2 regions of the Vibrio orientalis CIP 102891 genome follow, and region 1 is predicted to be linked to the other one. Evidence: riboswitches for the same ligand, from Rfam matches in the RefSeq annotation. Region 1 holds a riboswitch; the other holds the start of a gene.

The links. A riboswitch is a leader RNA that binds a small molecule or an ion and turns the genes downstream of it on or off. The one in region 1 is predicted to bind cyclic di-GMP.
Region 2: it holds a riboswitch for cyclic di-GMP, as region 1 does, so the genes downstream of both, VIA_RS12600 (TfoX/Sxy family DNA transformation protein) here and gbpA (N-acetylglucosamine-binding protein GbpA) in region 1, are expected to answer to the same signal.

Annotation. Positions count from the first base shown of each region.
Region 1 is NZ_ACZV01000004.1:861,107-873,154, reverse strand. It holds gene VIA_RS07375 (D-alanyl-D-alanine carboxypeptidase family protein) at 1-454, shown strand, start outside; gene VIA_RS07370 (porin family protein) at 503-1,105, opposite strand; gene VIA_RS07365 (winged helix-turn-helix domain-containing protein) at 1,418-2,260, shown strand; gene VIA_RS07360 (hypothetical protein) at 2,245-2,724, shown strand; gene VIA_RS07355 (delta-class carbonic anhydrase) at 2,770-3,618, opposite strand; gene gbpA (N-acetylglucosamine-binding protein GbpA) at 3,803-5,266, opposite strand; cyclic di-GMP riboswitch class I at 5,339-5,428, opposite strand; gene VIA_RS07345 (helix-turn-helix domain-containing protein) at 5,760-6,116, shown strand; gene VIA_RS07340 (DUF3820 family protein) at 6,222-6,437, shown strand; gene VIA_RS07335 (alpha/beta fold hydrolase) at 6,530-7,429, opposite strand; gene VIA_RS07330 (hypothetical protein) at 7,790-8,032, shown strand; gene VIA_RS07325 (SEL1-like repeat protein) at 8,112-9,257, opposite strand; gene VIA_RS07320 (RidA family protein) at 9,959-11,224, shown strand; gene VIA_RS07315 (hypothetical protein) at 11,350-11,598, opposite strand; gene VIA_RS07310 (hypothetical protein) at 11,836-12,048, shown strand, end outside.
Region 2 is NZ_ACZV01000005.1:442,386-454,433, forward strand. It holds gene topA (type I DNA topoisomerase) at 1-1,140, shown strand, start outside; gene VIA_RS12570 (GGDEF domain-containing protein) at 1,336-3,030, shown strand; gene glgC (glucose-1-phosphate adenylyltransferase) at 3,395-4,612, shown strand; gene glgA (glycogen synthase GlgA) at 4,602-6,062, shown strand; gene VIA_RS12585 (alpha/beta fold hydrolase) at 6,214-7,017, shown strand; gene VIA_RS12590 (putative signal transducing protein) at 7,027-7,332, opposite strand; gene VIA_RS12595 (TVP38/TMEM64 family protein) at 7,332-8,024, opposite strand; gene VIA_RS12600 (TfoX/Sxy family DNA transformation protein) at 8,168-8,761, opposite strand; cyclic di-GMP riboswitch class I at 8,895-8,982, opposite strand; gene purR (HTH-type transcriptional repressor PurR) at 9,127-10,134, opposite strand; gene torD (molecular chaperone TorD) at 10,345-10,992, opposite strand; gene torR (two-component system response regulator TorR) at 11,229-11,942, shown strand; gene elyC (envelope biogenesis factor ElyC) at 11,995-12,048, opposite strand, start outside.

The DNA.
Region 1 (12,048 bases):
CAGTTTAGCAACCTCTGCAACTAGCGGAGACATGCGACTTATTTCGGTTGTAATGGGCTCAAGTAGCGCAAAGAGCCGTGAGTCAGAAAGCAAGCAGCTCTTAAGCTACGGTTTCAGATTCTTCGATACGATTGCACCGACTAAACCGACGGACACATTAGCAGAAGCCAGAGTGTGGATGGGAGAAACGGATCATGTTGCGGCAGGTGTCGATGAAACAGTTCTGCTCACGCTTCCTAAAGGTGACGCCAATAAACTGATCGCAGAAGTAGAATTTACTGGTGAACTTACGGCTCCAATTCGCAAGGGTGACCCGATCGGTAAAGTAATTTATAGCGTTGAAGGTGAAGAAGTCACGAGTGCGACTTTAGTTGCCCAGCAAGATGTCGAAGAAGGTGGCATCTTTAAAAAGTTGATGGACTGGCTGAAACGCTTAGTTTCGAGTTGGTTCTAAGTTGGAAAAGTGAGTAAAAAGGCGAGGCTTTATACCTCGCCTTTTTTATTAGAACTTATAAGTAGCCGCTAGATACCAAGCACCTACTGATTGATTATAGGTTTTGGTTGTTGTGTAGTAACCATTGTAAGATGGGACGTCAAGCTCATAGTTATCTACTTCGTATGCAGTACGTAGTGACAAGCCTTGAAGTTGAGCAGGAGTAAACTCAAGCCCTAGACCTGCGCGGATGACACCACCGTCATCAGAAAAACCACCCGCTTTATAATCCACCGAACCTAAACCAATCGTTGCGAACGGACGAAGGCCATTATCAAAAGTGTATCCAAGGTTAGCGGCCACTGTGTAAGTTTTGTGTTCAATTTTGCCAGCATCAATGCTCTGACCATTTAGTGGGTTGTGGAGCTTAACGTTGGTATCGCCGTAGCTAGTAAATTGTGTTTCGATGCTAACGATGCGGTTAAACGCATAGCCAGCGATGAGTTTGTATGAATTGTCCGAGTCTGTTGAAACTGCCACAGGTAATTCATTCAGTAGTCCATCATCGTCAAAGTCTGTTGTACCAACACCTGCACCTAAATAGAAACCAGAATGTGGATTTGCACATGCAACACTAGAGAAAAGGGCAGTAACTAAAAGGAGTTTTTTCATTGTTTAGAGTCTCGATGTGAATGAGGTTGTTTTCGGGGCAGACTCTATAAAACTGAGAATTTTAGGCTAAACAAAATTCAAATAAAAAACACACATTATAAAATTGTGATATTTATATTTTTCTAAATTGAATATAAGTTGTTGTTTTATAATGTATACGTGTAAATTCATGCCAACTTACTACTCTTGATTTATAAATATAGGTAAGTAGACTGTGCCACCCTATAAATTATCAGCCAATCATATATCGGCTGTAGCAACGAGCATTCTTGAATGAGTTGCTAAGGTTAAACAGCAAGGTATAGCGATCCAATGAAAGCGATTCAGTTCTCTTCACTAAAGCTAGAATGCGAAACACGAACATTATCTAACGGCTTTGGTAACAAAGTTATCCTACGACCGTTGCCTTACGAAGTGTTGGTGTTCTTGCTACTCAAAGGCGCTCCGGCATCTCGCGAAGAGCTGTTTGAAAAGTGTTGGGGTGGCGCTGTTGTCACAGACCAAGCATTAACCAACGTCATCTCAGATCTGCGCCGTCATTTCTTTGTGTTGAACGCCAAAGAGATCAATATTCAAACCATCAGCAAGGTGGGCTATTTCCTTGATGTGGAAGTAGAGGTGATTGAGGCGTTGGAGCCGGTTCAAACGATTGAAGATACCACCGATGTTGAGTTGAACCCTTCAGTGACGCCGTCACACCAATCACAGGAAATGGCCAACCATGCTCCTAAGCGTGACATTAACTTCAAAGCGTCTTACCTGTTGGTTTTTGCTTTGATAGCAATGATAGCGGCGACCTTTATCTTTGAACCTTTTAAACCGCGCTCGCCGTTTACTGATCTTTCCCAATATGTACAACTGCTGGATGGAAGTCCTACGTTCTACCTTATGGATGGAACGAACGGCAGTATCGATAAGGCGTTTTTAACCGAGCAACTTGGCAAGGCTTCATTAGCTAACTGTTCTGCTGATGTCTACATTCGGGTTTTTCCGTCTATTTACGAGCCAGGTGTGATTGCGATGACGGTTCGATTGAAGTCTAAAACCAGTGCTCATTCCCACGTATTCCAACACTTTAATGTCACGAGTTTAACCCTGGCAGAGTCGGTGCTGATGGCGTTTGATAACCCGGAGGTAAGATGCGAGTTACAATAGGTGCATTGACAGTTATCTTAATCGCAAGTGTGATTTATCAGTGGCAGTTTGCGAGTTACAATTTTTCGGGTACACATTGGTTATGTTCTGAATCGCAGTCTGGCTTTACCTCTGAAACCTATCGCCATTATAAAAAAGTTGCTGAAATCACAACCATCTATTTCGATTCGAAGGAGAGTGTGACCTATTTCCAAACTGGCACGTTAGTTCATCAGGATGGAACGGAAAAGCCTTATGAACTGATGTTAACCGCTGACAGCGAAACCAACGGCAATCAGATTAAGCAGACGTTTACACGAGTGGAGTGGAACTTAAAACCGGAACATTCGTCACTCTTTATTAGAGATCAAGACAGCTTAGTCGGCTACAAGTCTGATTTAAGGTATGAGGTTGATGGTAAACAGCTGTTTCTGTACACCCAAGCGGGCAGTGAAGACGTAAACATTGCTTGCCATAAGTCATAAGAAAACGGGCACAACGGTGCCCGTTTGAGTATTTGAAGAAGCGGCTTAATGACCAGCAGAGAGTAAGTCTGGGTTGGTAACAAGATTGCGAACACCATGAGCATGGTCTTCATCGAACTCATTATTGGCTAACCATTGTGCAACTGAGGCAATGTCTACCTTCGCCACTTTTGGTCGCACGCTCCAAGTCACTTGCAGTGGCGAAGCTTGCTCATTGTAGCTAGGGCCGGTTGTTGAGCCTGCATATTGAATCGGCTTACCAGTATTTGTTGGGATATTTAGTGCTTGGTAGACACCACTTTTCATCTCCACCTTGGTCAAATCAACGAAGTTAAGCGCATTCGTATCATTAACGATCACAAACACCTGAGTTTCTACTCTTAGTTGCGGGTTAGAAATGGATTCGCTTAGACATGAGCCTAGCGTTGGCCCCGGTTTCACCTGCGCTGTTGAATGAACATAATGCAGTTCGATAGTATCGCCTGGCTCTAGCTGTCCATGACCTTTAGCGCCAATGGCCCCTTTAAACGGCTTAAGTTCAGCGTCACTCAACTTACCGTTATAGACATAGCCAGTATTGTAACCTTTGCCATCGCCATTACCGGCGTAGGAATTAAACTCCCCACCTTTGTGCTCAGCATTTTTATGGAAGTGGATATTGCACAAGTTCATTTGCGAGTATTCAGGCGCTTGACCAAAGTAACGGGTATTGTTACCAGCTAGGTTGTCGATATCGCGTGGAGACTGAGGACCAAACCCTTTCCCTTGAGTATTTTCAGCAAGTGCAGCACGTTGCTGTGCGATAACACTATCAGCAACATCATGGCTGTTTGAGGCTTGAACCGCTTGCGGAGCAATCACAAGAAAAGAAGACAGAAGTAAAACCTTATTCATACACAGATTTAAACCTTTGGTGAGTTTGTGAAAGAAAATGAATATATCGGTGTTACTAAGTTGCGTGCAGACGAAAAATGTCAGGCTTTGTGAGGTTGAGGGTTTGATTCCAATAATTTGTAGCGGGCTGAAAACAAAACAGCGGATGCATTGGCATCCGCTGATATTGCTTCATAAACAACGATTAATTTACTTTATTCCAAGCATTGTTCCAGTGAGAGCCAACTCCTGGTTCGAATTGAGTAGCACTAGGAGACCATTGAACGCAGTAACCTGAGTAAGGGAACTCTTTACATTGGTAGATAGCACCGTCTGACGCAAGAACCTTCGTACCAGCTGTATACGTCTCTAGACCTTCAGGGAAGACAAAATCATACTCACCAGACGGCGGTGGAGTCTGTTCTTCGACAAGGTGGAAGTCGAGTGTATTTTGCTCAATCACATTACCTTGCTGATCTTTAACCACGACAACCAACATATGGTGGCCCGGTTCTGACTTAGATAGCGTCATGGTTGCTGCTTCAACTTGACCATCGCTTAGCTCTACAGAATGCGAAGATAACGGCTCACGGTGATGGTTGTAGACTGTCATTTCAGTATGAATATCACCGGTCGCTTCAAGAGTTAAATCCAGCTGCGTCGCGTTATCACCAATGATGTATTCAGACTCTAGGCCGTATACCTCTAAGTTATAATCAGGTTCAGGTGAGTCGATCTTGTAGCCAATCTCAACGCTTTTTAATCCAGAGTCTTGTTTAAGGTAGATTGGGTTTGTGCCGTAGATTGGAGTGAACGTACCTTCAGCGCTTAATTGACCTGCTTGAAGCATTGATTGCTCTTGATTGATCTTAGCTGCGAGTGCGTGTGACCAATTGTTCGCGATGCCTTGCTCTTTTGAGTCGATGATAAGCTCTGTGCTGTACGAGACATTCTCACCATTTTGGTCGAATACACGCGTGTATACAGAGTCGCCAACATTTAGGTCTTGGCTTGGGTAAATTTGCCCACCTTGGTTCCAGTCAGGTAGTACTGGGCCGTCGCCTTCAAATTTAACGTCAATCACGTTGTAGAAAGACGCTGCAGTATCACCGACATCCCATACCGCTAAAATAACTTGGTAACCTTCACGCTCTGGCACATTACATAGGTGGCTAACACGCTTTGGTGGTTGAACCATACCGCCGTCAACCGTACAGAAAGGGTTTAGATCAAAAGAGTCACGAGCCAGTGGTTGGTTAGGGTTCCAATCGGCTTTAGTGATGTAGTATTTCCAGTCTTTAGTGACGTGGTTAGCTGTAAACGTCCATTCAAAGTACTGACTACCTGACTGAATAGGGCGCTTAACCCAGCGATCCGCCGTTTGCTCATCTAAAGCCGCCGCTAAAGCAGATTCTGCGCTGGCAATTTTACCGTCGCGTGGACCAGTTGCAGGGAAGCCATCTGGGCCTTCGACACTTTGTGGTTCATATTGAATCGCACCACAGTTGGTGTTCTTCTCATTGGTATCATTAGCTGGGAACTTACATAGTGCAACTCGACCTTCTGCTACACCATTTTCGTAAGCAGAAACGTAACCGTGACCGAAGCTTGCGCCACTCACACTAAGCAGTGCTAAAGCGATAAGAGATTTATTTGGAAGTTTGTTCATCATTTGTCCTGTGTTGATTTTATGACAAAAAAGATGACACTAAGGCATGCTTAAACACTTAGTCTCAAACTAAGTGGCAACCCCGCTATCATAGGTACGATATGTACCGACAGACCGGAAGCTTTGCGTCTTATCCTTTCGAATAGTTTGCCAAAAGTGCCGCTATGTATAGGCAGGCGAAATGTAGTTAAGCTTCCTTATAAAATCGATGTGAATAGTTTGATTGTGGAATGGTCTTCTCGAATTCCTACATTTCCGGAAATTTATCTTGCGAAAATGAAAAATTAACACTGCTTAACTTATTGAATATGTAAGCTTTATTGAGCTTATGCATTTGAATGGTGAATGCATTTTGCTGTTAAATAAATTTCGTATAAATGCAGTCCGTTGCATTTTCGTAAAACAAACTGCTGACTTTGGCTGACTCAGATTTGACAACGTTAAGCCTTAAAAATTCGACAATTCAGCCCGTCGATTTACACAAGGATTTATCATGGAATTTTCTGAAAAGGATAGAGAGGTACTCTATCAAACTTGGATGTCGCAAAAGTCGAAAATGCGCCTTACCCAAATGGAATTTGCGAAGAAACTAGGTATGAATCAACTGGCTTTTTCTCAAGTCTTGCGAGGCGAGGCTGAACTCACAATGCCATTTGTCACCAAATTCTGTCGCTTACTGCAGTTAGAGCCAAATAATGTTGTCCCTTCCCTTAAAGAAAGCCATAACAGTGGCGCACCAAAGGTCGTTTACTTACAAAGCCGAATGACGGTTGATGGTGAAATCCAAAATGCCTATATAGAAGGCAATCAGGTCGTGGTGGAATACGCGCATCACGTCCAATCTTCTTAAGTGAGGGAAAGTGCCGATTAGTCGTGATGTAAAGACGTAATTAACTATTGGCTAGCAAGGTTAGGTGTTACTCTAAATAGTTATGAAAGACTGTAGAGCAGAACAATGCTAGAAAAAGAGAACCTAATCAAGCTGGCAAGAATGCAAATGCCCTTTGGTAAATACGCAGGAAGAGTACTCATTGACCTGCCGGAAGAGTATTTACTGTGGTTCGATAAGAAAGGTTTCCCAGAAGGGGAGCTAGGTGATTTGTTGAAGCTTTGTCTAGCGTTAAAGATTGAAGGGCTTGATACCGTTGTTAAGCCTTTAAAGCGAATGTAGCTTTTCGAAGTAACGGTAAGCCCTGAATTGATAGGGTGATCTTTTAGCTAAGGGAGTCAGAACGTTGTGTTCTGACTCATATCAGCAGTAACTCATTGAATAGATTGAGCTGCCTTTAAAAGAAGCTGATTAAAGCTCTCTGGCTGTTCTAGCATTGGAAAGTGCCCAGAGTCCTCAATGAAGTAGATGCTATAGTTTTTGATGTGCTTTTTGTTGGCTTTAGAATCGGTCGGCCATAAGCGCGCATTGACTAATACAACAGGCACATTGATACTTTCAAACACGCGATACGACTCCCCTGTGATGTACTGCCCCAAATAATGGCGGAACTGGTTAAGGGCGATACCTTTTGACGCAGAGGCCATATCTTCAGTTGCCCATTCCAATATCACAGGATCAACGTCTGCCGGGAACGCATTTTTTACAAACTCTGTCATACCAGTCTGAAAGTCTTCTTCAAACGGTTTGATCATCATGTTGAGATCAGCCTGCGTCAAAGGCGCGGCCACATTTTGCGAGGTATCGACACCGATAATGCCAATGACTTCTCTCGGCATCAACTTTGCGGCCTCTGCTATCACACCACCGCCCATGGAGTGACCAACCAAAATAGCGTTGTCGATGTTTTCTTTCTTCATTACCGCTTTAATGTCGTTGGCAAAAGCGGACATAGTGTACTCTTTTCGGTTGAGCGATGAGTTGCCGTGTCCAGCCAAATCCAGCGTGACTACCTTGTATTGGGATGAAAAGAAGTCAATTTGGTTTTGCCATAAGCGGCTATCCAGACTCCAACCGTGAACTAAGATCATAGCGGTATCGCTATTCCCAGTTACGCTATAGGCAATTTTTTCTCCATCGTCTGTGCTCGCAACGCCGTATCGGGAGCTATCGAGCGGTTCAGCTATGCTGAAGCCACTGAGTGCTGACAGTACGAGAAGTAGGGTGGAAAGAATAAATAGCTTTTGAGTGTTTCGTTCATTCTTGAAATTCATAGATTGACCTTTTGCTTGGAAGTGTTTGCGGTTATCCGAATCAACTTAAGTATTGTAGAGGTTGAATCGCTTGCGGTATCACTGCTAGTGGTTTTCGCCATTGGAGCTGTGTGGGCAAGGGTATACTCAATCATCTAGGTGCGGACTTTAAACTATGAACCTATAGACAGGTCAACGGTTGATGTGATGTTGCCATGAAAATAATGGGTTGAGTAACTCCGCCAAGGTCAATAGGCGAGCTTGGTGATTTATCGAAGCTTTGCCTAGCGTTAAAGATTGAAGGACTTGATAGCGTTGTTAAACTCTTAAAACGAATGTAACCTGCAGAGAAAAGCCCAATTCTTATTTAAAAGATTTACTATGAATTTTGATATCAATACATTGAAACACCACCAACTGGTCGAAGATGGTCAACTAGAGGGGTGTTACATTCATCAGCCTGCTCAGGGTAGCCAGCAAGACGACAAAGCTGTCTTGGAAGAACGCCAAGCGCTAGAAAAGATGGGGTACAAGGTAGTGCAAGTTAAACCTAAAGGCGGAACAACCACGTTCGCCGAGGCGATGCAAGAGCTCGCAAAGAAGACGGGGCAGCAGCCTAAGTAGTCATCATATCCCACTTTATCCCGCAATATCATTTGTCCTCATTTAAAAGAGTCAGGTTAGGCTGACTCTTTTTTGAGGTCTATTCGTCTAAAAGCTCAGGTTTAGGACACTTTTGATATTTTGAATAAGGTGGGAGACAAAAACTATACCTATCCTTTGCTTCCAGCAATTCCTGATCTGTTAATTCTTTGCTAATCGATGTTGCCAATGATTCCAGTTTTCTATTTTGGGCCGATGCAGCAATTGCCCAAATATATGCGCTTTGGTAATTCTGCTTGATAATGCTACCTCCCAAAAACATCCGGGATAGATCTTCTTGAGCTTCGGCATAACCAAGTATTGCCGATTTAGTACACCACATTACTGCTCGCTCATAATCGACTTCAACTTCGTGACCATTGAAGTACATATGACATAATTCTCGTTGTGCGTGAGCATTCCCACTCATTGCCAAAGCACTGTATTGAGCAAATGATAACTGACTAAGGCTGTTGAAATTTTGCGTACCTTCATAATCATTTTTATCTGATGACTTTTTAAACCACTCCAATGCCAACTGCCGATCTTGCTGGATGCCTATTCCGTCTCTATACATTATTCCTAAATAATTTGCTGCTCTGCCATCTCCATTTTCGGCTGCCTTACGATACCAGTTTGCAGCAATAACATAGTCTTTTTTAACCCCATGCCCTTTTTCATACAAGCGTCCAAGATTTCTTTGTGCTGGAGCATAATTCTGGTCAGATGCCTTCGTATACCATGATATTGCTTTTTTATAGTCTTTCTTAATACCAATCCCATGCATATAAGCGAAGCCAAGGCTATCTTGAGATGGTGCATAACCTTGCTCCGCGGCTTGGCGGTACCAGTAAGTAGACTCGATTAGTTTATGAAATTTGCTATTTGGATACTGATATATCCATCCAAGACTGTCTTGAGCAAAGGTATTTCCTTGTTTTGCCGCTTTTAAGTACCAGTACTCGGCTTTATCGTAATCTTGTTCGACTTCACTTCCATATTCATACATTTGCCCTAGCTGGGATTGGTAACTAGCATTACCTTTTCTTGCTCCAACACTGGCCTCTTTGAAGGAAACAGTGGGCTTCTCATCATTATTGAACACTACTTCCTTTTGCCATCTAGCGGCTACCCCTTTATCTTTATTTATCGTGGTACAAGCAGACAGCCAAACAACAATGCAAAGTGAGAAAAGGAGTTTTTTCATTACAATAAATCTTCAAAATCATTTAGTTAATGATGAACTATATCACTAGCAAGACCAAAATTCGCGTACCTCAGTAAATTCCATTCCAGATGCGAAATCTCAAATTAAAGTCTGATCGGAGGTACTAGATACTTTTAGTGTAATGCACGCTCCTGTCTTTGAGTGCGGTAGAAATGATTCTAAGAGGGGTTACTTCGGATTATTGAAACTACGTCTGCACTACTAGTTAAGGGTTGTTATGTTCTTGGTGTGAAAGTGGATAGTTTGTTTAAATACCCAGCTTATATTTAGCTTTTTTGTATCTACAATATTTCAAACAAAAATCTATTCACTAAAATCGGGTATCAAAGCACTCGTTTTGGTGGGTAAAGACTCCTTTCCCCGTTATGTTGTGAAGCCGCCATCACATTTGAATATTCGTTTCAAATTAAACGTCATATTTTAAACGCTGTATATTCATTTTTTGAGAATTAATACGCTCTTTGTGGGGCCATTGGAAGTGACAACTTCAATTGTTTGGATAATTAGTCTTGCCCTGACTAATTATCCAAAGAGTCTAAGATTGCTAGTGAAATTGAATTTTGAAACGCATCACACTCGTAAAAATAACCTTGAATTACCATCAGCTCACTTAGAAAGATAAGTCCTAAATAATAACTATCAAAATACCCTACAAACCGATTATAAGGATACCTACCATCATGAGCGGTAAGATCATCAAGCTATCTCGAAATACTGACCAAGCGCCAATCAATGCTCTTTCTACCCAAAGCGTTGCTTTCTCTCATTACAACAATATCTCGGCGCAACTACCGATTGACCCGAAAAGCGGTGAGTTGGTGATTGGCGACATCAAAGCGCAAGCAGAGCAATGTTTTGCAAACATCAAATCTATCGTAGAGAGCATTGAACATGTGATGGATGATGTGGTTAAGGTCAATATCTATCTTAAAAATATTGACCATGTAGACGCTGTAAACGAAGTGATGGCGATGTTCTTTACTGAGTACTTCCCAACTAAAACAGTGTCTGCAGTGGCTGAACTGCCAAACAGTGATGCACTGATCCAGATTGACGCTCTAATCTCTAACGGTGAAGGTACCCAACCTCAAGAACCATGCCCTTTGATTAAGCAGGCAAGAAACTGCGATAGCGTGACTAAAAGTGCGACATCGACTCATTCGGTTGCGTTCTCACACTACAACAACCTATCTGCGCAGCTGCCAGTTGATCCTACTACAGGTACATTGGTTGAAGGTGGAGTTAAGGCTCAAACCGCACAATGTTTACGTAACCTAAAGACTGTCTTAGAAAGCATTGATGTGCCGTTTGACGATATTGTAAAAGTTGGCATTCAGGTAACAGATCTTGCCGATATTGAGCTAGTGAACGAAGTGTACATGACCTTCTTCCCTGATTCGGCAATTGCTCGCAGCGTTGCTTATGTTCCAGCGCGTTCTATCACACAAGCGGCGGGTTTACCAATGAATGCATTGGTTCAAATTGATGCGGTGATTTCTCATGGCGATGGTACGCCACCACAAGAAGTAGAAGATAGACATGGGATCGTGATTCGCGCGAACAATACAGACTTAGCGCCTATCAGTGAGCTATCAACACAGACGGTTGCTTTCTCTCACTACAACCATATTTCAGCTCAGCTTCCAGTGGATGTACAGACTGGACATTTAGTTGAAGGGAATACTGGTGTTCAGGCTAAGCAGTGTCTAACTCACATTAAATCCATCGTCGAAAGCATTGGTCATGAAATGGATGACTTAGTGAAGGTCAACATTCAACTAACCAATATGGCAGACTTGCACATGGTTGATGAGGTTTACACTACGTTCTTCAATGGCAACCTACCTGCTAGAACAGTGATTGGTGTTGAAAAGGTAGCATCAGGCGCATTGATTCAGATTGATGCGGTTGTTTCGAATGCTGAAGGCACACCGCCGAAGAAATAAGCAATCTAAGATAATTGCCTAGTTTAGCGCTGAATAGCCAAGGATTTGGACTTAGTACTTAGGTTAGAGCAGTTATAAAACGATAAAGAAAAAGGAGCCAACAGGCTCCTTTTTTTGTGTTGGGCTTAGTGCTTGCGCTTAGGACCATTTTTTACAAGGTCTTGGCCAGTTTGGAATACTTCTTCAGTTACCCAGCGGCCTAATATCAGTTGGTTGTTGTCGTCTAATACAGCGACAAAGCGGCGACCATCGGCATTACTTGTTGCCAATACGATACCTGCCGCATTGTTTAGACCCAGCATGCCACTTTCAACAGCCACTAGAAACGATTCTAGCTCTTCCAAATCCGAAATAATTCGGTCGTCATTAATCATCTTGATGTTCTCTTGTTTCTGCTCCTAGCCAGCAAGGAGCGACCGCAAATTGCAGACTACTTTAACGATCATAGTGATGAATTACCATATCTGCACGGCTATGAGTTAAGCAATCGACACCATTCAATCCGTATTTTTTCCATTCACGCCCTAAATTGTCCGTTTGTCGCAATCATCAGCGTGTTGTTTTTCTCCGGAGTATTGTTACAGCATCAAAACGGACAAGGACAGATTCAGATGAAAACCAATACATTAGCTAGTCTATTCACACTAAGCCTATTAACAATGACACACGCGTTTGCCGCACCTTCAGAAGCGATTATTGCTCAGTACAATTTGGCCGCAGAAGGGGACGAGGACAAAGTTGAGCTCGTTTATCAGCAGTTGGATCAGCAGATAAAAAGTGACGGCGCAGATCCACTCAGTTTGGTTTATTTAGGCAGCACTCAA
Region 2 (12,048 bases), on a different contig from region 1:
TCGACTTATGCGTCAATCATTTCAACGATTCAAGATCGTGGTTATGTGAAAGTAGAACAGCGTCGTTTCTATGCTGAGAAAATGGGTGAAATCGTTACTGATCGTCTAGATGGTAGCTTTGATGATCTCATGAACTACGAGTTCACTTCTCGCATGGAAGAAAAGCTTGACCAAATCGCTGAAGGTGAAGCGAATTGGAAAGGTGTACTAGACGACTTCTTCACCGACTTCACTGGTGACTTAGTGAAAGCTGAGCTAGATGAAGACGATGGTGGTATGAAGCCTAACCATATTGTTTACACAGACATTGAGTGTCCTACGTGTTCACGCCCTATGGGTATTCGTACGGCTTCGACAGGTGTTTTCCTTGGTTGTTCAGGTTACGCATTGCCGCCAAAAGAGCGTTGTAAAACAACCATCAACCTTGGTGACGAAGATGGCATCATCAACGTTCTTGAGGAAGATGTCGAAACCGCTGCACTTCGTGCTAAGAAGCGTTGCCCGATCTGTGAAACAGCAATGGACGCTTACCTAATCGATGAAAAGCGTAAAATGCATGTTTGTGGTAATAACCCGAACTGTGATGGCTACATTGTTGAGCACGGTGAATTTAAGGTCAAAGGCTATGATGGCCCAGTTGTCGAATGTGACAAGTGTGGCAGCGACATGGAGCTTAAGAATGGCCGCTTTGGTAAGTATATGGACTGTACCAGCCAAGAGTGTAAGAACACGCGTAAGATCCTCAAAAATGGCGAAGTAGCGCCACCAAAAGAAGATCCTGTGCACTTACCTGAATTGCCATGTGAAAACTCAGAGGCATACTTTGTTCTGCGTGATGGTGCGTCAGGCTTGTTCTTAGCGGCGAGTACTTTCCCTAAATCGCGTGAAACTCGAGCGCCTCTAGTGGAAGAGTTGGTTCGATTTAAAGACCGTATCTCACCGAAGTTCCATTATCTAACTGAAGCGCCAGAGAAAGATCCAGATGGTCTGCCTATGGTCGTTCGCTTTAGCCGTAAATCTAAAGAGAATTACGTGCGTTCAGAAGTGGATGGTAAGCCTTCAGGCTACACAGCGCTTTACGTTGATGGAAAATGGGAAATTACCGATAAACGTAAGAAACCTGCTAAATCGAAGAAATAGAGCAGGAAATCTCAAATAAAAAGCAGCCAATATGGCTGCTTTTTTTATGTGCCGAATGATCATCGGTTTTCATACAAATGGGATCTAGTATCAGTAATCGTATTTTTATTAGAGCTAATGTAAAGATAATCACTATCAGCTTTGACAATGGGTTGTGTAGATTCTATTGATCTAGGTGAACTATGGAAGGGCGTCATGACTCAGAGACTGAAGCTACTGTTGTTGATAGTGATGAGCAGCGCGACATTTGTCGCTGCGGCATACACTGTTTCTAAGCAAGTGATCGATGAAATCGTTACAGATTTGCTATGGAAATATGCTCAGGTCTCTGCTCGCTATGATGCTGAAACGCTTTTACGACCAATAATAAAAGAAGTTGAATTAGTAAAGCATCTATCTACTCACCCCAACATCACCTCGTGGGGTTTTCATAGTGATGATGATGTCTATCGTTCTGTGGCAGAAGATACGCTGGAGCAGTTTCGTTGGCAGCTTAAATCGAAAAACTTTTTTATCGCCCTTGATCAAAATCTCGCTTATCACTTCAATGATGTAAAAACAGTTCGCAGTGAGACCTTCTTTCGTCATTATCTCGATCCTTCAGCGGTGTACGATACTTGGTATTTTGAACAAAAAGAGAGCCTAACCGACTTATCAGTCAATATCGCCACGGATGCTCACCTTAGTTTGACGCGCGTTTGGATCAATCAAAGTATCATCAAAAATGGTCAGTTCTTGGGGATTGTTGGGACTGGGATTGAGGTTTCTTCACTCTTTCAGCAATTGACCAATCATCATTCTTCAGCGTTGCGGACAATATTTGTCGATGCAAGGCGTCGGATTCAGCTCTCTTTTGATGGGGGAGAGGTTGGGTATCCACTCAGAGACTCGAGCAATGTTAAGCCCCGTTTAAGTGACGTCATTTCTAATGCCCAAGAGTATCAAGCACTCGAAACCTTAATGAAAAGACAACGCATGGGTCAAGAGTCAGAAATACTAATGGTGCAGCAAGGAATGGGTAGAGCCGTCGTTGCGATTCATTACATTGAGGAGTTGGGTTGGTATGAGCTCACTTTTGTCAGTATTGATGAAATGGTCCCTAGCTGGTTATCAAGTTATCTCTATTTTCCATTGGTGCTGCTGACGGGGCTATTTGCTCTACTGGCTTATGTCTATTTGGTAAAACACTGGATAGCACCTACAGAGTATCGTGAGCAGCGACTTGCTTTTCTCGCCAGAGTGCAACCTTCTCAACAAGATTATCAATCTAATCCTTTTGATAAATACCTAGATAAACTCGAAAAAGAGTTGCGCCAAAACCGAAATGGTGTCGATAGTATGGTGGCATCACGCACTAAAGCGTTGGATAAGCTTACGGTGTTTGATGTTGTGACGCAGCTATACAATAAGCGGGGTTTAGAGCGAGAGCTGAGGCTTGAGTTGTCTCGCGCTAACCGTGAGCACTATCAGTTTGGATTAATTTGGATAGATGCTGGGATTTCAAAAGCGATTAAGGGTGACAGTACTAGCGAGGCATACAGCCTTTCACTTCAGATGGTGGCAGATGCCCTACAACAGGCGATCCGTGAGTATGATATTGCTGCGCGCTGGGCAGATGACGAGTTTTTGTTACTGATTCGAAGCGGACAATGCGAAACGCTGCAACAAGTGGCGACCCGCATTCAAGAATATGTGGATGAACACCCAATGATTCCGGAAACGGATATTCGTTATGCAGGTGATTTGGCGATAGGGGGGACGCTGATTAACCCCGATATGTCTTTGCAGCAAGCGCTCGCGTTAACGGACAGTTCTTTGTACATCGCAAAATCTCAGCAAGAAGGGGCTATTTATATCCACACTCACACCTTAGAAAAGAAATCCGCGTAACTTCGTTCGTCTTTTATAAAACTGTCGCGCCTCACGTTGCGAGCAAAGTCACGCTAATGTAGGTGATATGTTAAGGCTGTGTTTCTTTGAACAGGGATAGTGTGAGCTGTCTCAGGACGATAAAAAGTAATAAGTGTGAGCTTACTAGTACAGCATATTTTAAATTGTAATCTTCTTGAAATACGATAAGTTATAATAAACCGTTTGCACAAAGGGGCGAGCTGGCTTACCTCGTCCAGTAATGTTTGTGATGTCGCTAGAGCTGCGTATTACGCCTGCATGGAGCGGCGCGAATACTAGGAATTTTGACGGATTCCCCAATACCTGATCCGTCACATATAAAAAATAAAATGGAGAGAAATACATGGCTGGAGTTTTGGGAATGATCCTTGCTGGTGGAGAAGGCTCACGCCTACGTCCACTAACGGAGTCTCGTAGTAAACCCTCGGTACCTTTTGGCGGTAGCTATCGCCTGATTGATTTTGCTTTGAATAACTTCGTTAACGCGGATTTAATGCGTATTTACGTATTGACTCAATTCAAGTCTCAATCACTGTTCCATCACATGAAAAAGGGTTGGAACATCAACGGAATCACAGACCGATTCATCGACCCAATCCCTGCCCAAATGCGTACAGGTAAACGCTGGTACGAAGGTACTGCGGACGCAATTTACCAAAACCTGCGCTTTATGGAGTTATCTGAACCAGAACAAGTTTGTATCTTTGGTTCTGACCACATCTACAAAATGGATATCAAGCAGATGCTGGATTTCCATAGTGAAAAAGCAGCGTCACTAACAGTCTCGGCGCTACGTATGCCATTGTCTGAAGCCTCTCAGTTTGGCGTGATTGAAGTAGACGCAGAAGGTCGAATGGTTGGGTTTGAAGAGAAACCAGCTAACCCTAAATCTATTCCAGGTGACCCAGAGCATGCACTTGTTTCAATGGGGAACTACGTTTTTGAAGCGCAGACTCTGTTTGCAGAACTTATCGAAGATGCCGACGACCCAGATTCTACACACGACTTCGGCAAAGATATCATCCCGAAGATGTTCCCACGTGGAGATGTCTTTGTGTATGACTTCAGTACTAACCGTATTACCGGTGAAAAAGAAGAAGTCTACTGGCGCGATGTCGGTACTATCGATGCTTACTGGCAAGCGCACATGGACTTGCTTGAGAAAGACGCGCCATTCTCGCTCTATAACCGTAAATGGCCTCTACACACTTATTATCCGCCACTACCTCCGGCAACGTTTACCGACTCAGATAATGGTCGAGTACAGATCATTGATAGCTTAGTGTGTAATGGCAGTTATGTGCGTGGTTCACGTATCGAAAAGTCAGTGCTAGGTTTCCGCAGTAATATCGCATCAGCATGTGACATCAGTGAAAGCATTCTGCTTGGTGACGTGAAGGTCGGTGAAGGCTGTGTATTGCGCCGTGTAATCGTAGACAAAAATGCCGATATTGCCCCAGGTACACAGATTGGTGTTAACCTAACGGAAGACAAAAAACATTACCACGTTTCGGACGACGGTATCGTAGTTATTCCTAAAGGAGCTAGAGTTGGCTACTAAGAATTTATCTATTCTCTTTGTAGCATCGGAAGTTGAAGGTTTAATCAAAAGTGGTGGCTTGGCTGATGTAGCCAAGGCACTGCCTGAAGCGCTTCATACTCTCCAACAAGATGTTCGTATTACATTGCCTGCTTACCAAAAGATTGCAGGCTTAAACAAAGCAGTGACGTTATTAGAAACACGTTTAGAGTATTGGCCTCATACAGAGTATGCGGTTAAACAGCTTGAGGTCGCAGGCGTGCTTGTGTATGCCATTGATTGCCCTAAATATTACGACCGACCAGAGATGTACGCTGAGAATAACCAAGCGTATGCTGACAATGGCGAACGCTTTGCCTTTTTTAGCGCCGCCTGTCTCGATATGTTACCTAAATTAGGTTTTAAGCCTGATATTGTTCACGCTAATGACTGGCATACTGGTTTTGTACCTTATCTGCTAACGCATCGTTACGGTAATGATGCGTTCTTTTCTGCGACGAAGAGTGTCCTCTCAATTCATAACGCGGTATTCAAAGGTGTCTTTAGTTATGACGAGTTACAGGTACTTCCTGAGATGCATACTCGTTACGCGCCAGATGCTGCTGTTAGTCCTACTCATGTCACCATGCTGCGTGCTGGTGTGCTTAACGCAGATAAGGTTAACGCCGTTAGTCCGACCTATGCTCAAGAGCTGAAAACAGAGTTAGGTAGTCACGGTATGGCTGCTGAGTTTCAGCAACGAGCTGACGATCTTGTCGGCATACTCAACGGTTGTGACTATTCGGCATGGAACCCGCAAACAGATTCCTTGTTACCTGCTAACTATAAAGCCAATCGCCAGAGTATGGTGCGTGGTAAGAAGGCATGTAAGAAAGAACTGCAGCAACGTGTCGGTTTACAGACCGAAGATGTCGCGGTCTATGGCATGGTCTGTCGTCTGACGAATCAAAAAGGTATTCACTACTTGTTACCTATTCTTTCAGATTTTCTGAAGCATGATGTTCAAGTTGTGATTGTTGGTACCGGAGACCCAGTCTTAGCTTCTCAGCTCAAAGACATTGCAGCCAAACACAGTGATAAGTTTGCTTTTGTCGAAGCGTACAGTAATGAACTTGCGCATCTCGTTGAAGCAGGCGCTGACTTCTTTATTATGCCGTCAGAATTTGAGCCATGTGGCTTAAATCAAATCTACAGCATGGCCTACGGCACTTTGCCGATTGTGCGTGGAGTAGGTGGTTTACGTGACAGCGTGAATGATTACGATGCTGACCCGCAAAACGCGACCGGCTTTATCTTTGACCAGCCAGAGCCTTATGCATTGCTAAACGTCCTGCAAAGGTCATTGCTTCTCTATGCTCAGCAACCGAATGAGGTTAAACGAGTGCAGTTATACGCCATGGAGCAAAACTTCTGCTGGAACAAGGCCGCAGATGAGTATTTGGAGCTTTATCACTCTGCTCTTAATTGTTAATAAAAAAGGCGCATAACAGCGCCTTTTTTTGTCTCTTTTTGCAGCTTATTTGCACAAACTTGAACAAGAAATGATGTGTTCAGACTTCATTCCTTCTATGTTTATGATACTCTCCTAACCAATCTAAATTCAGAGCACAATTCAATTCACTATGAGCGAGTCTTTACTGTTTCACAAAACCTTTGCGCACCCTACCAGTGATGAGTGGGTGGTATTTGTGCATGGTGCTGGGGGCAGTTCATCGATTTGGTTTAAGCAAATAAAGGCGTATAAGCAGCACTTTAACTTGCTGCTGATTGACCTGCGTGGACATGGTAAATCGAATCAACTACTCAAAGAATTGATTGCCAATCGTTACACGTTCAAAGCAGTAACCATTGATATTCTTAAGGTGCTCGACCACTTAAAAATCCGCTCTGCTCACTTTGTTGGAATGTCGCTTGGTACCATCATTGTTCGCAATGTTGCTGAGCTTTCGGCGGAACGTGTTAAGTCGATGGTGCTAGGTGGCGCTGTAACTCGCTTGAATACCCGCTCGCAGGTGTTGGTAAGGTTGGGCAACATGTGTAAGCACATTGTCCCTTATATGTGGTTATACAGCCTATTTGCTTATATCGTTATGCCACAGCGAGCTCAGAAAGAGTCTCGTCACCTGTTTATTCGGGAAGCAAAGAAGCTGTGCCAGAAAGAGTTTAAGCGTTGGTTTATTCTCACCGCTGAAGTCAATCCATTAATGCGTTACTTCAAAGATAGAGAGTTATCAATACCAACGCTCTACTTAATGGGTGATAGGGACTACATGTTCATTCAGCCTGTCAAAGAAATGGTTGCCGCACACAGTGACAGTCAGTTACGTGAGATTGAAAACTGCGGTCACGTGTGTAACGTTGAACGCCCCGATGAGTTTAATCAACACTCGATTGCTTTCATTAAAGAGCAAATCGACACTAAATAATTAGGCTGATTATGGTGTGACGCTACCACACTGCCAACATGCACCAAACTGACCTTCATTCTGCTCTCCACACTGATCGCATTGCCAATCTTGCTTTTCTTGCTCAGATTGAAACTCTCTAATAATTTCAGATGCCTTCGCACTGTCACGTTGATCAAACAGCCATATGTATGGCTCGCTGCTCTCGCCAAATGGGATCTCTCCTTGTAAGCCGAAGATACCTTCTCCGCGTACCTCACAGTCGATAGATTGAGATTTAAGAAGCTCACAGATGATATGAGCTTCGGTTGGCGTTACGGCTGAAAATACCTTCATCAAACATTTCCATTCGAAGCGGATGGCTCAGTTCTAAATTTTGCCATTATCCATTTCGCGATAACCGGGAATAGACCGAGCAGAGCAAACGACGCGAGCACGGTTGGGGAGACGATACCAGAGAGAGAGTCGATCTGAGCAAGCTGAGTACCTGCGTTGAGGTATACCGCTGTACCGGGAAGCATACCGAGTTGGCTTATTAAATAGAAACGCACAGTTGCGAGAGGGGTTAGGCCCATCAGTAGGTTGATCAGAAAGAAGGGGAAGACAGGAATCAATCGCAGTGAAAACAGATAAAAAGCACCGTCACGTTCCACACCTTGGTTGATGGCATTAAGTTTGTCGCCAAACTTAGCTTGTACCCAGTCACGCAGTAAGTAACGACTGCTTAAAAAGGCAAGGGTGGCACCAATTGTACTAGCAAAAGAGACTAGGACTAGACTTGTCCAAAAACCGAATAGGGCAGCGCCAAGTAGAGTAACGACCGCTGCTCCTGGAATAGAGAAGGCCGTAATTGCAACGTACGCAATAAAATAACTCGCTGCGGCAACGACAAAATTATCGGAGATAAAAGCCGCCAATTCTGCTTGCTGCGCTTTGGCATTATCTAAGGTTAGGTACTGGCCAAAGTTCACACCTAACAAAACGATGAGTGATACAAAGATAACGCCAAGTATGAGTTTTTTATTCATGTGCTGCTCCATCAAGAATCATGGCCGATTAAAACAAAGTGTTAATAGACTAGACAGGGAAAGCAAGCAGTAAATTTCAACAAAGAAAAAAAAGTCAGCGTAATTGCTGACTTTTTATAAAGGAATAGAAATTGTGTGGTCGATTAATGACTTAATTGGCTGAGCAATTCTTCACGTCGGCTGTGAGGGATTACAGACCAATGTGTGCCGTGAATCGCGCCCTCTAAAGCCCAAAGCAACTCAACGTTAACTTCTGAAGAGTGCGAAGATTGAATGGCTTTAAATGCGTTTACAGAACCGGTTTCCTCTAGGTTCTCAACGCTATCAATCCCGGCTTTCTTTAGCATTCGTTCGGTTGCTAGCCTTAAGTTAGGCAGATCTTTTAGGCGATTAGGTTTCGCTTTTGCTTGCTTTGTCTTTTCGCTGTTAGCTGCCCTTAGAGCAGCTTGGCCAATCTCAAGCGTATTTTCCTGATTCTCAAACCAATCATCGCTGAGGGCGAAGTACTTGGTTACGACAGGGAAGCCACGTTTTTTATAAACGTAAGGTTCTAAGCTAAGAGATTTAAACTGCTTTGCAAGTACGTCATCTGCCCGAACGTGCAACTTATCATTGACGACTAATGCAAACATAGTGTCGTCGGCAAAAATACCGAAGCCACCAAACATTGAGCGAGACTTGATTAGGCCTAACGGCTCAAATAGTCGCATTGAGTCTTTTAGTATTGGTTTATCCATGCTGTGTATTCTCGGTGTATATGTATACGCCACCAATTCAGGTCCGAGAGAGTAGCAAATTTTGCAGGCATATTGTCAATCAGGTGTCATACGATTGCTAGTAATTACAATCTGACGAGTATGCATATTTACCATCGGCAACCCCGCTACCAAACAATTAACTTGTTGAAGGCCGGAGGCTTTGCGTCCCATCCTTTCGAAATGGTTTGCCCTGTTCGTGGCATAATCGAACAATAATAAGCATAAATGGATTTTGGGCTGAGAATCACGTCTCTATAGGATAAATGTGATCTTGCTTCAATAAATAGGCTCAGTTGATACACTTAGTCAATATAGTTCTATTGACTAAGTGTTTGTCAAATAAGTTATTTCTTAATGTTCTGTACGGTATTTCGTTCAACAATTTCTGGATGCATTTCAAAGATACGCTTCTCGTGCTCTTTGTCTTTTATGCGCTCTAGTAGAATCTCAAAGGCGTTTTTGCCCACGCGACGTTTTGGTTGGTGAACGGTAGTCAGCGGCGGCGAGAAATACTCTGCAAGTTCAATGTTGTCGTAACCGATAACGGACATATCTTCAGGGATGCGAATACCTTTCTGCTGAAGACGGCTCATTAAGCCAAGTGCCATGGTATCGTTGAAACAGAAGATTGCGCTTGGCTTGTTATCCATTGCTGCGATTTGGTCTGCTGCGAGTACCGCAGTATCACACTCGAAGTTACCTTCTAGAATCCAATCTTCGTTAACTGGAAGGCTTGCTTCGTTCATCGCGCGCTTAAAGCCACGGATACGCTCCTGACACGCTGCTTTTTCAAAGTGTCCACTTAGGCAGGCAATATCGGTGTGACCATGCTCAATCAGGTATTTAGTCGCTAAATAGCCACCTTCTTCTGAGTTGTCGATGATCTTATCTGCTTGAGAGCTCTCAGGACCCCAATCCATAACCACTTTTGGAATATCTTTGTGGCGATCTAGCATCTCGCTCAGTTCTTCCGTTAAGTCAGAACACATGACAAGAATGCCGTCTACACGCTTTTCAGCCAGCATACGAATATAGTCGCGTTGCTTTTCGTAGATACCACCTGTGTTACACAAGATCAGCGTGTAGCCTTGACGGTAACAATAGCTTTCAACACCATCGATAACTTCTGAGAAGAAAAGGTTTGTTGACTGAGTCACCAGCATACCGATCGTACGCGTGGTATTACACTTCAGGCTACGTGCAACAGCACTAGGTGCGTAGTTTAGTTCTGTCACTGCTTCCATTACTTTTTCTTGAGTAGCTTCAGCAACAAAGCGCGTTTTATTAATTACATGTGACACAGTTGTCGTTGATACACCAGCAAGGCGAGCAACGTCTTTAATAGTGGCCATAAGGTTCTGTCCTGTCGATGACTGCCGCGGAATTATATTCAGTTTAGAATACCGAGACAGAAAGTATCAGAAACACAAAAACCGCTCTATTTAGCGGTTTGTATTTGATTCGTTTGTTTTTATCGTTTGCGGTCACAATTTTAGACCGCAAAACTCTTAAGAGCAAACAAAAAACGCTAAAGCAACCTGCCGGAGGTCACAATGTTGTCTTTATTCGCCTAGCAGATAGCTACAGTCTAAAGCTAAGAAGGCAACAGCAAATGCGCTGATGGCAGAGTAGAAACCGAACTCATCAAATTTCTGGCATTTGTCAGAAAATTGCGGCATCCAGCTAAGCAGGTGCTGACGAATGAACTGCTCTTGGGTTGCAAAAGCTTCTTCAATCTTAGTTTCGTCCTCTGCTTCATTTGAACGAATGATCAAGTTACCCAAGAAATCGAGCTCAATCGCAATGTGATCTGCTGGTTCGTTGAGGTTTTTATCCACCGCAACGCCATGCTTAGCCATCACTTCCTCCATCTCTTTAGCTGGAGTATCGTTGAGCAGGCCTGACTTGCCGATATACATCGATGCGTATGGTAGTGCCGAGTCTTTATCTGACTTTAAGAAAAGATCACAAAAATCAGCCGCTAGCTCAAGTTGCGCATCTTCACGATCCATAAGACGGTTTAGTGCATCAGTAATACGGTCAATTGACGGCTTGAGTTGCTCATTTTCCCCCAGTCCTGTTAGAAAAGAGCGAATTTCAGGTGAATGATATTGTGCAACGTTCTCTTCTGTTAACTCTTTAGCAAAAAGGCTAGACAACCACCAGTAGATTTCGGCACGTTTTTCATTGAATGCTTTGATTTCTTGCATTAGGTGTTACTCCCCAAATAATTACCGACATTGTAACCAATAAAAATGAACAGCGGTAATTACTTATGTGACAAGATAAATGTGATTATTGGCAGATATTAATGGCTAGAGAAGTTTTGTCTTGAATCAATAAAAAATGATCTTTCTAGCTTTTAAAGTGATAAATACTAGAAATGTTACTATTTATGAATAGAATATTAGATAGAGCAAATCCCAATGTAAAATAAGTGGTGTAGATGAGTTATCACGTACTAGTTGTAGAAGATGACGCAGTTACTCGTAGTAAGCTAGTTGGCTACTTTCAAAATGAAGGTTACAACGTCAGCGAAGCAGAAAGCGGCGAGCAGATGCGCAACATGCTACAAAGTAATGCGATTGATTTAGTGATGTTAGACATTAACCTACCTGGTGAAGATGGATTAATGCTGACTCGCGAACTTCGCAGTCAATCAGACATTGGAATTATCCTGGTAACAGGACGCACGGATAGCATTGATAAGATTGTCGGTCTAGAAATGGGCGCTGATGATTATGTCACCAAACCTTTTGAACTGCGCGAGCTATTGGTTCGAGTTAAAAACTTACTGTGGCGAATTGCGGCTGCACGTAACCTTGCTGGCAATGTCGATAGCGACAAAGCGAATGAAAATATGGTTCGCTTCGGTGATTGGACGTTTGACGTTCAACGTCGCGCTTTGAGCCGTAACGGTGAGCCAGTTAAGCTAACCAAAGCTGAGTATGAGTTGCTTGTTGCACTTTCCTCGTACCCGAACCAAGTATTAAGCCGTGAGCGTATTCTAAACATGATTAGTCATCGTGTTGATGCGCCAAACGATCGTACGATTGATGTGCTCATTCGTCGTATGCGTGCAAAGATGGAGTTCGACCCTAAGAATCCGCAAATCTTTGTTACGGTGCACGGTGAAGGCTATATGTTCGCCGGTGACTAACGAGATCCAAATATAAAAATACCGAGGCATGCCTCGGTATTTTTTTTATCTGTTAAAGCGCACTGTCGGCTGCATTGAGACTTTGTTCTTCATAGTCTGACGCCCA